One region of the Mycolicibacterium sp. SMGY-1XX genome, then DNA from elsewhere that is predicted to be linked to it. Evidence: predicted binding sites of a transcription regulator. Region 1 holds the regulator's gene; the other holds the start of a gene.

Region 1 (5,072 bases):
CGCCATTCGTTCCGGTCGCTCACGCCGACCCGCAAGGCGACGCCGCCGTAGCGATCGATCAGGCGTGGACCGGCTCCGGTGGCGACACCTCGCCGCTCGGCCCGAAGGTCGGCGGCATCTACCCGGCCGGCGCAGGCTTCGGCCAGGACTTCGTGAACGGCGCCATGTTCTTCTCGCCCGAGACCGGCGCGCGGTCGGTCTTCGGCGCCATCCTCGACAAGTACCGCTCCCTCGGCGGCCCGGCCGACAGCGGCCTCGGATTCCCCACCATCGACGAGGGGCCCGGGCGGGCTCCGGAAAGCCGTAACGTCACCTTCAGCGCACCCGAAGGTGCGGTCATCTTCTGGACGCCTGCCACGGGCGCGTGGCTGGTGCGCGGCGTGATCAACGCGGCCTGGGACCGGGTGGGCGGATCGTCGGGTCCGCTGGGTGTCCCGGTGGAGGACGAAACCTACAGCGGCGAGACCATTTCGCAGCGGTTCAGCGGTGGGCAGCTGACCTACGACACCGCCGCCAAGACCTTCACCACCACGCCGCCCGAGTTGGCCGGGCAGCTCGGGGACCTGGCGCTGCCCGACGACGCCGCATCGTCGATCGACCTCGCCTGGCGGGTGGCCGGCGGAGCCGGCGGCCAGCTCGGCGCCAAACAAGGCGACCCGTACCCCGTCGGCGACGGGACCGGCCAGGACTTCGCGGGCGGCAAGATCTTCTTCTCGCCGGACACGGGCGCGCACGTCGTCAGCGGCACCATTCTGGAGAAGTATGAGGCCGCGGGTGGGCCTACCGGCGAACTCGGTTTCCCGACCGCCAACGAGGCCGACGGCGACGTGCCCGGCAGCCGGATCAGCACCTTCGGCGCCGAGGGTGACCCGGTGATCGTGTGGACTGCCGAACACGGCGCCGTGATCGTGCGCGGGCCGATGAAGGCGGCGTGGGACGAGCTCGGCGGGAGTGGCGGTGATCTCGGCGTCCCGATCGCCGACCAGACCGGCGACGGCACCATCACGCAGAACTTCAGCGGCGGGCAGGTCACGTACAACAGCAGCACCAACAGCTTCAGTACGCAGCCGCCGGAGCTCGCCGAACGGCTGGCTGGACTCGATCTCCCCCAGCAGGCCAGCCCCACCTCGGCGCCTGCCGCTGCGCCCGCGGCTCAGGGTGATGACAGCGGCACCGAGGGATCGGGTTCGAAGAGCTGGTACCTGTGGGTGCTCATCCCGCTGGCGATCCTGCTTCTGGCCTCGTTGGCGGCGTTCGCGGTGATGCGACAGCGCCGCAACGCCGGCCCAGGCGCCGGCGGCGGTTTCCGTCCGGGTGGTGCGCCGGGGAACCACGACGTCTTCGATGAGGCCTCGCATGGGGGGCGCGACGAGGACGAACACGCCAGATGGGAATCCGCGGGCGCAGGACAGAGCAGTGGGCCGTCGAAGTTCGGCGATGCCGAGCCCGACGACACCGACTACCTGGCCGCGCAGCCGCCGTGGGCCAAACGTGAGCCCGGCGCCCAGCCGTGGAGCGAGCCGGCCGTACCGACCGCGGGGTTGGCGGCTGCCGCTACCGGCCCCGATCTGTTCACCCATCACGGTGCGCACGAGGCCGAGGACTTCACCGCCGATGTCGAGGAGCAGGACCCCGACGCCGTTGACACCGCGCCCACGCCGGTACAGACGGAATCCGGGGAGCCGTCCGGCCGCCACGCCGCGGCGGGCGCGGAGGAGTCCCGGCCACCGTGGCTGACTGACCAAGATGCTCACGTGCCGGGGCCCGGCTCCCTGTTCGCCCCGGTATACGGTGCGGCGCCGCCGCCGGCGCAGGAAGAACCGGCCGCGCCGTCGTCTGATGTCGATGAACCGGGCTACGCGGCGCCCGTCGGCGCGACCTTCGAGGATGGGGACGGCGGCCTGTCACCGTCTCCGTACGCCGAGCCCGGGTATGGGCAACCGGATGCTTCGTTGTCCGGCGAAACGCCGAGCGAGTACGGACGGCCGGAGTACGCACAGCCGGAGTACACGCCGTCGGAGTACGCACAGCCGGAGTACACGCCGTCGGAGTACGCACAGCCGGAGTACACGCCGTCGGTATTCGAGCGACCCGATGACGAACGGCCGACAGACGGCCCGTCACCGACCGCCTCGTCGGCGTCGCCTCCGGCGATCCATCTTCCGCTGGATGACCCCGATGAAGCGCCGGAGGGTTACCCCATCAAGGGAAGTATGCGCACGGGGACCTACCACTCGCCCGGCTCTGCTTCCTACGATGTGACGGTCGCTGAAATCTGGTTCGCCTCAGAGGATTTGGCCGAATCCAACGGATTCACCAAAGCGGAGTGAGCTCACCCGCCCCCGCGGGATGGGTCAGCTCACTCCGTCCGGGTCAGATCTTCCGGATGACGGTGACAACCTTGCCGAGGATCGCGGCGTCGTTGCCCGGGATCGGGTCGAACGCGGGATTGTGCGGCATCAGCCAGACCTGACCGCTGGTGCGCTTGAAGGTCTTGACCGTGGCTTCGCCGTCGATCATCGCGGCCACGATATCGCCGTTGTCGGCCACGGCCTGCTGCCGCACCACCACCCAGTCCCCGTCGCAGATGGCCGCGTCGATCATCGATTCGCCGACCACCTTGAGCAGGAACAGCGATCCCTCGCCCACGAGTTCGCGGGGTAGCGGGAAGACGTCCTCGACGGCCTGTTCGGCCAGGATCGGACCGCCGGCAGCGATTCGGCCGAGCACCGGGACGAAAGTGGGTTCCGGCAACGCGTCCGAACCCGCGACGTCGGTGAGCACTGCCGGCGCGGCCTCGTCGGCACCCCGGACATCGACGGCTCGCGGCCGGTTCGGGTCACGGCGCAGATAGCCCTTGCGCTCGAGAGTGCGGAGTTGGTGGGCGACCGACGAGGTGGACGTCAGGCCCACGGCATCGCCGATCTCACGGATGCTCGGCGGATAGCCCCTGCTGGTCACCGAGGCGCGGATCACCTCGAGGATGGTGCGCTGCCGTTCGGTCAGCGATGGATCGGGGGAGTTGTCACGCGGTCTACCTGTGCCGCCTTGCGCGTCTGAACCTGTGCCAGTGCTGTCACCCATGGCCCTGAATGTAATCGCAGCGACCGACAGAATCAAACATGTGTTCGAGGCGTGTCGCGGAACCGGGTGCCCGTCGCTGTGCGCGGCCTGGTGCCCGGCGGCCGATTTCACTAAGTGGGGCTGGAGTGACGCCTGGGGCGGAAGCTTTTGTCGGTGGGTCGTTCTATGGTTCGGCTACAAATCGATCACATGTTCGGTTGGCACTATCTTATCGAACATGTGATCGACTAGATTCGAACACAGGAGCGAACGATGGCACAGCTCAACCGGGCTCGGCACCGGATCTCTGCAGGACACCATTTTCTCGGGTCGGAAGGAACGGACATGACACTCATCGACACTCTGCCTCCGCGCCACGCGCAGCCGCGTCCCGTGGACGGCGCGCCGCGGCCGGTACGTCGGCGCACCGACGCCGGACAGGTGCGGCGCAGGCCGATGGAGGTGCGTCCGGCCGGTGCGCCGGTCCGCCGGCGCGGTACGGGTGTGCCGGTCTCGCGGGCGCCGCATCGTCGTCGCCGGAGCATCACGCCGGTCACCACGGTCGGGCTGGCGCTGCTGGCGGCGCTGATCACCGTGTGGCTCGGCGCTGTCGCCCAGTTCGGTGAGGCCATCCAGGGCGCCACGGCCCCGACTCCGAGCAAGCTGGCCGTCGTGCAGGTGCAGAGCGGGGAAACGCTGCAGACCGTCGCGGCCCGGGTCGCTCCCGGCGTGCCGATCGGCGACACGGTGCAGCAGATTCGCGAGCTCAACCAGCTCGAGAGTGTGGCCTTGACGGCCGGTCAGACGCTCATCGCGCCCGTGGGCTGAGTCCGTGTCGGACCACGACGAATCCAGGTGGTGCACAACCGCGATGGCGATGGGAATGCGCAGGACTGCGCCCAGAGCGATGGCGGTGGCTCAGCTCGGCGCGGCGCAGGTACTCTCTGAAGCGGGAGTAACACGTGTCCAGTGCGGCGAAGGAGCGGTGATGCACTGTCCTTTCTGCCGGCATCCGGATTCTCGTGTGGTCGATTCCCGCGAAGCCGATGAAGGCCAAGCCATTCGACGTCGGCGGTCATGCCCGGAATGTGGCCGGCGGTTCACCACGGTCGAGACCGCAGTGCTCGCAGTGGTCAAGCGGAGCGGCGTCACCGAACCGTTCTCTCGCGAGAAGGTGATGCGCGGCGTGCGACGGGCGTGCCAAGGCCGTCAAGTAGACGAGGACGCACTGCACCATCTCGCCCAACAGGTGGAGGACACCATTCGTGCGGCGGGTTCACCAGAGGTGCCGAGCAATGAGGTCGGCTTGGCGATTCTGGGACCGCTTCGCGAGCTCGACGAGGTTGCCTATCTGCGATTCGCGTCGGTGTACCGCTCGTTCTCGTCGGCCGAGGACTTCGAACAGGAGATCCGCGCGCTGCGCGAGCACCGACGGGTGACGGCCACCAGTTGAAACAGGAGTCCGAGGCTGCGAGGTAGTCGAAGGGTTCCGGGCTCGCAGGCGGTCACGCCAACTCGACGTTGGTGACGCCATCGCTGACCACCCGGCCGGCGACATGAACCCATCCGTCCGGACTCCACCGCGTGCGGATCTGTGACCCTTGTCCTTGCGTGATCGCCAGGTCGCGACTGAGGTACTCGGTGATCCGCACTGCCGCCGCGCCGGTGGCCTCGTCCTCAGGGACTCCGAGATTGGCGGCAAACATTCGTGAGCGCAGTGCACCGGCGTCGCGGTCGAGCCAGGTCCACAGATAATGCTGAATGTCGTCGGAGTAATCGCTGGGATCGGCGGCGGCCAGCTCCTCGAGTGAGGGGAGTTCGCGAATCGCGAACTCCGGTGCCCATTCCGCGCGGGCGCTGATCGATGTCAGCTCATCGTCACCGTCGAGGCCGTAACCGACCTGGACGATCCCCGCGGGAACCTGCAGAGTGTGCACCGGTGTGCCTTGGTCCTTCAACCACCACGAGGCGCCGACGGTGGGATGGCCTGCGAACGGCAATTCGGTTGC
Region 2 (5,072 bases), 3.6 Mb from region 1:
TGGTGGCCGCGCGCAACTCCTGCCGTCGCTCCTTGGGGTGCGACTCGCGCACCACGGCGGCGGTGACCACGAACATGAGCACCACCACGGCGCACACCACCCACAGGATGCCGCGCCAGCCGATCTGGCCCACCAGCAGACTGCCGGCGAACGGGGCGATGACGGGTGCCACCCCGCCGACGATCATCATCAAGCTGAAGGCCCGCGCCGCTGCCTTACCGCTGGCGAGGTCGGACACGATGGCCCGGCCGATCACCATGCCGGCGGCCCCGGTGAAGCCCTGCGCGAAGCGAGCGCCGGTGAGGACCTCGATGGTGGGCGCCGACGCAGCCACCGCGCTGGCACCGACACACAGCAGGGTGCCGGCCAGTAGTGGCCGAAGCCGGCCCAGTCGGTCCGACAGCGGGCCGAAAACCAGCTGGCCGAGGGTGATGCCGAGCAGGAACGCCATCAATGTCAGCTGCACCGCTGACGCGCTGGCCTCGAGTACTCCGGCCATTTCCGGAAACGCCGGCAGATACAGGTCGGTGGCCACCGGGGCGACCGCCGACAGCAGCGCCAGCGCCAGGAGAAGAGAGGTGGTGATGCCCCGGTCCGGCGTGGTCACCCCCGCGTGGCGTGCGCCGGCCACGTCGATATCAGTCATGGAAGTCTTCAAAGTAGTTATTTATTGATAACTATACAATCATAACTATCCTGTCGTACGATCGCGGCATGACCGACGGCGACGAACTGGCCGAACTGGCCCAGCTGATCCTCAGCGTCGCGCGGGAGATCCGGTTCCGCGGATACGACGACCCCGAGGCGGTGAGCCTGAACGCTTCGGAGGCCAACGTCATGCGCTACATCGACACCCACCCCGGCACCACGCCCAGCGCGGTCGCCGACGCGACCGGCCTGCGGCGCAGCAACCTGAGCACGGCCCTGCGCGATCTGGAGTCGCGTGGATTCGTCGAGCGCCGCGTCGACCCCAACGACGGGCGGGGAGTCAACCTGTTCCCGACCCCGCGGGCGGCGCGCAATCTGGAGCTGGTGCGACGCGAGTGGGCGCATGCCCTCGACGTCGGCCTCGGTGCTGATCACCGAGACATCGCTTCGGCGAAACGGCTGCTCCAGCGGCTGGAGGGCGGACTGGTGGCGGCCCGGCGCCGGTGATCGACCGCGCGCCGAGGGTGGGGTTCACTGTGCACCGCGACAAGCCGCAGGGTTTACTCGACTCCGCCGAAGTCAACAGGTAGGCAGCGGGAGGAGGTGGCGGCGCTGAGATCGACATCATCGGTGAGATCCGCCGTGCGCTGCGTCCACCGTCCCACCGGCAGCGACGGACCGTCATGGCGCTAGAGGCGGGCCAGGTGTTCGCCGGCTACGAGATCGTCGGCACGCTGGGTGTCGGCGGTATGGGTGAGGTGTACCTGGGTCAGCATCCCCGGTTGCCCCGTCGGGACGCGCTCAAGATCCTCCGCGGAACCGTGATCGAGGACCAGGAATACCGTCAGCGCTTCATCCGCGAGGCCGACATCGTTGCCGGGCTCTCGCACCCCAACATCGTCAGCGTGCACGACCGTGGCGAGGCCGACGGCCAGCTGTGGATCGCCATGGACTACATCGACGGCACCGACGCCGGCAAGCTGCTGGCCGACCGGTACCCCGACGGTATGCCGGTCGAGCTCGTCATCCGGATCGTCCGCGGCATCGCCGATGCGCTCGATTACGCGCACCAGCGCCAGCTGCTGCACCGCGACATCAAACCGGCCAACATCCTGATCACCGACGTCGACTCGGACGAACCGCGAATCTACCTCGGCGACTTCGGTATTGCGCGCTGGGCTGATGACACCAGCAAGCTGACCGCCACCGACGTGGCGGTGGGAACGGTGGCATACGCGGCGCCCGAGCAGTTGATGGGCGGCGACGTCGACGGCCGCGCCGACCAGTATGCGTTGGCGGCCACGGCTTTTCAGCTGCTCACCGGTAAACCGCTATTCCAGCACGGGAATCAGGCGGTGGTGATCAGTCAGCACATCAGCTCCGAGCCGCCCGATATCGGCGAGCGCAGACCCGAGCTCGCGGCGCTCAGTCCGGTGTTCGCGCGTGCGCTCGCCAAGACACCCCGGGAGCGGTTCGCCAGCTGCCGGCAGTTCGCCAGGGCATTGGAACAGCAGCTCGGTGTGCCCGACGACGACTCGGACGCCACCCAGTTGGCGTTCCCGTCAGGCCCGGGTAAGGCCCGGGGTGGCTCGCCGCGGCGAAACATGTTGTGGGTCGGGGGCATTGCGGCGGTGGTGTTGATCGCCGCGCTGGTGGCCACCATCGTGGTGCTCGAAGTCCGCAAACCGGACGAGCCGGCTACCGGCGCCCAACCGACCGCGGTGCCGCATCTGCCGGTGGTGATCATCGGCGCGGACTGCGAACCGCTGGGCGCGGCGGGCGAGAGCACCACCGGGGCGCAGGCGTACTGCGCGCATCTGCCCGCGGCCAATCAAGCGGTGTGGTCGCTGTACGAGGGCACCCTGCCCAGCCCCACCGTCACCCCCGGCCCGTCCGATGAGGTCTACCCGCCCGGCATCGAACAACAGGTGCAGCTGTGCGTGCAGCAGACCGGCAAGAGCCGCATCGAGTGCCGGGACGACGTGCGCCGCGGAAATATCAGCGGCCCGGCCTGATTCAGGCATAGTCTCACTACCCGCTTCCTCCCCACTTCCGATGTGCGAGCGCAACCTGCCGTCCCGTGTCAAGCCCCGTGCGTGGGGGTTGTGGATGAAGCGTTGACTGTGGATAAGTAGGCGCTTGTCGTGGTGGATTGCCTTGTGGCGCATGTCTTGTCGGTGGGCGTGGGTAGTCTCGAATGTATGTTCGAAGGCGTGATTGATCCGACCACTTGCGGGGATTTGTCCCCCGCGGCGATGGTCGATGCCATCGGCGCTTTCCACCGGGCTGAGGCCACCATGGTCGCGCACAAATGGACGATGATCGCCCGCCTGCTGGCCCACCACAAAGACCACGCCGCCGCCGAGGAGAAAACCTGGGCCTACGACGAATGGAACGCCGTGCGGGATCAGGTGGGCCCGGTGATGCGGCTGAGCGCACGGCGGGCCTCCACCCAGATGCGCCTGGCCGAAGGGCTGGCCCGGTGCCCGAAGGTCGCGGCACTCTTGGCGGCGGGGGTGATCAACACCCGGGTCGCTGAAACCCTGATCTACCGCACCGAGCTGCTGCTGCCGTCGGTGCAGGCCACCGTCGATGCCGAGCTCGCCGCCCGGGCGGGCGGCTACACCCTGCTCTCCGATGATGACTTGGTGCTGGCCGTGGATGCGATCATCGAAGAACACGATCCCGATGCGGTGCGCCGCTACCGTGAGGCTGCCCAAGGCTGTGATGTGGGGTTCGGTAAACGCGATGACGCTACCGGCACCGCGTCGCTGTATGGGCGGATCTCGGCAGCTGATGCGGAGTTGGGGATGCGGGTGCTGGATGCACTGGCCGCCACCGTGTGCAGCAACGATCCCCGCAGCAAAGGCGAGCTCCGCGCGGCGGCGCAAGGGGCGGTCTACGCCCGTCACGACCGGCTGGCCTGTCAGTGCGGTGACCGCACTTGCGAGGCAGCCAGTCTGCCTTCGGCGGTGCCGTCGGCGGTGATTCATGTGCTGGCCGAACAAGGCGCCCTCGAACATGTGCTGGCCCAGATCGACGCCCTGCGCCAAGCCCAGTCCACCGATGCCACCGCGGCCCCACCCACCATCGACTACGAGGTGCTGGCCCGCGAGGCCGCCGCGGCCGAAGCCGCCCGCATCCCCACCCCACCCCAACCGCCACCGTGGGAAAACAACACCCCCACAACCGAACCCGAACCCAAGCCGGAGCCAGAGGCTGGGCAGCCCGACGAACCGGCCGCCGATGACGGTGGCGTCGACTGGTCGCACTGGTGGACCACCTCACCCCGTGACGACGACGGGGAGGAGCCACCCTGGGCGCACCCCACCCCACCCGCGCTGGAAGCACCTGACAAGACAGACGGCGCCGGCGACGAAACAGGCGACGACATCGACGAGGGCGCTGACCGCATCAATGAGACGGACGAGTCCGACGGCGCCGTCGGCGACACCGGTACCGACGACCCCGACGCTGACGACGGGGACGAGGGCGAGCCGCCGTGGGGCACCGGCAGTGCCCCGCCACCCCCACCCGGACCCACCACCCCCGACACCGGCGGCGGAACCACCGCAGCCACCCCCGACGCAGACGACCGGGTGAACGACGCTGCCTCCGAGCAGGTCTGGACCCAGGATCTGCCGCAGACACCGGCCGCGCACACCCCACCACGACGGCCGCGCCCTGCAGTCACCCTCGGTGGCACCCTCATCCCACTCGACCAACTCGCCGCCATGCTCCGCGACGGCGCCACCGTCACCGCTCTCCCGATCCCGCCCGCGGCACCTGCCCGCGGTTACAAGTTCACCGGCAAGGCCCGCGAGTTCATCCAATGCCGCGATATGCGATGTCGGTTCCCGGGCTGCACCCGCAAAACCGAATACGCCGACATCGACCACACCGTCCCGCACGGCGACGGCGGACCCACCCATCCCTCCAATGGGAAGGTGCTGTGTCGAGAACATCACCTCGCGAAGACCTTTGGTGACGGCTGGTGTGACGAGCAATTGCCCAACGGCGACGTCCGCTGGACCGCACCCACCGGCCACACCTACATCACGCAACCGACGAGCAGACTGCTGTTCCCCGACTGGGATTCCACCACCGCCGCCCTGCCACCCCCGACACCCACAAGACACCGCACAGCGCACCCGGGTATCACCATGCCCACCCGCAAACGCACCCGCGACCAAGACCGCCAACAACACATCAACGCCGAACGCGAACACAACGCCCTGCAACGCGCGTTGGGGAAACCCCCACGAAAATCACCGTTCTAGAGGAGTCGCCGCACCGGTGGCGCCGCTGTCCCGGATTGACCGGGAGCTCAGAGACCTTCCAGATCGTCGGGAACGTCCACGGCGTACTGCCGCAACTCGTCCAGGCTGATCAACTCGAGTGTGCGTTCGTGGGTGCCCGCCAAC

What was found. The regulator LexA, encoded in region 1, represses DNA repair genes until DNA is damaged. The targets are predictions, from matches to a motif close to CGAACANNTGTTCG.
Region 2: NL241_RS32030 (HNH endonuclease signature motif containing protein) is a predicted target of LexA. The motif match lies at 2,843-2,856, and genes of this name have one in related genera.

What each region holds. Positions count from the first base shown of each region.
Region 1 covers NZ_CP101139.1:3,000,112-3,005,183, forward strand. The annotation lists gene NL241_RS14755 (LGFP repeat-containing protein) at 1-2,330, shown strand, start outside; gene lexA (transcriptional repressor LexA) at 2,374-3,084, opposite strand; gene NL241_RS14765 (LysM peptidoglycan-binding domain-containing protein) at 3,409-3,891, shown strand; gene nrdR (transcriptional regulator NrdR) at 4,052-4,516, shown strand; gene NL241_RS14775 (PhzF family protein) at 4,569-5,072, opposite strand, start outside.
Region 2 covers NZ_CP101139.1:6,708,573-6,713,644, reverse strand. The annotation lists gene NL241_RS32045 (multidrug effflux MFS transporter) at 1-646, opposite strand, end outside; gene NL241_RS32040 (MarR family winged helix-turn-helix transcriptional regulator) at 715-1,155, shown strand; gene NL241_RS32035 (serine/threonine-protein kinase) at 1,332-2,663, shown strand; gene NL241_RS32030 (HNH endonuclease signature motif containing protein) at 2,862-4,928, shown strand; gene NL241_RS32025 (DUF2237 family protein) at 4,976-5,072, opposite strand, start outside.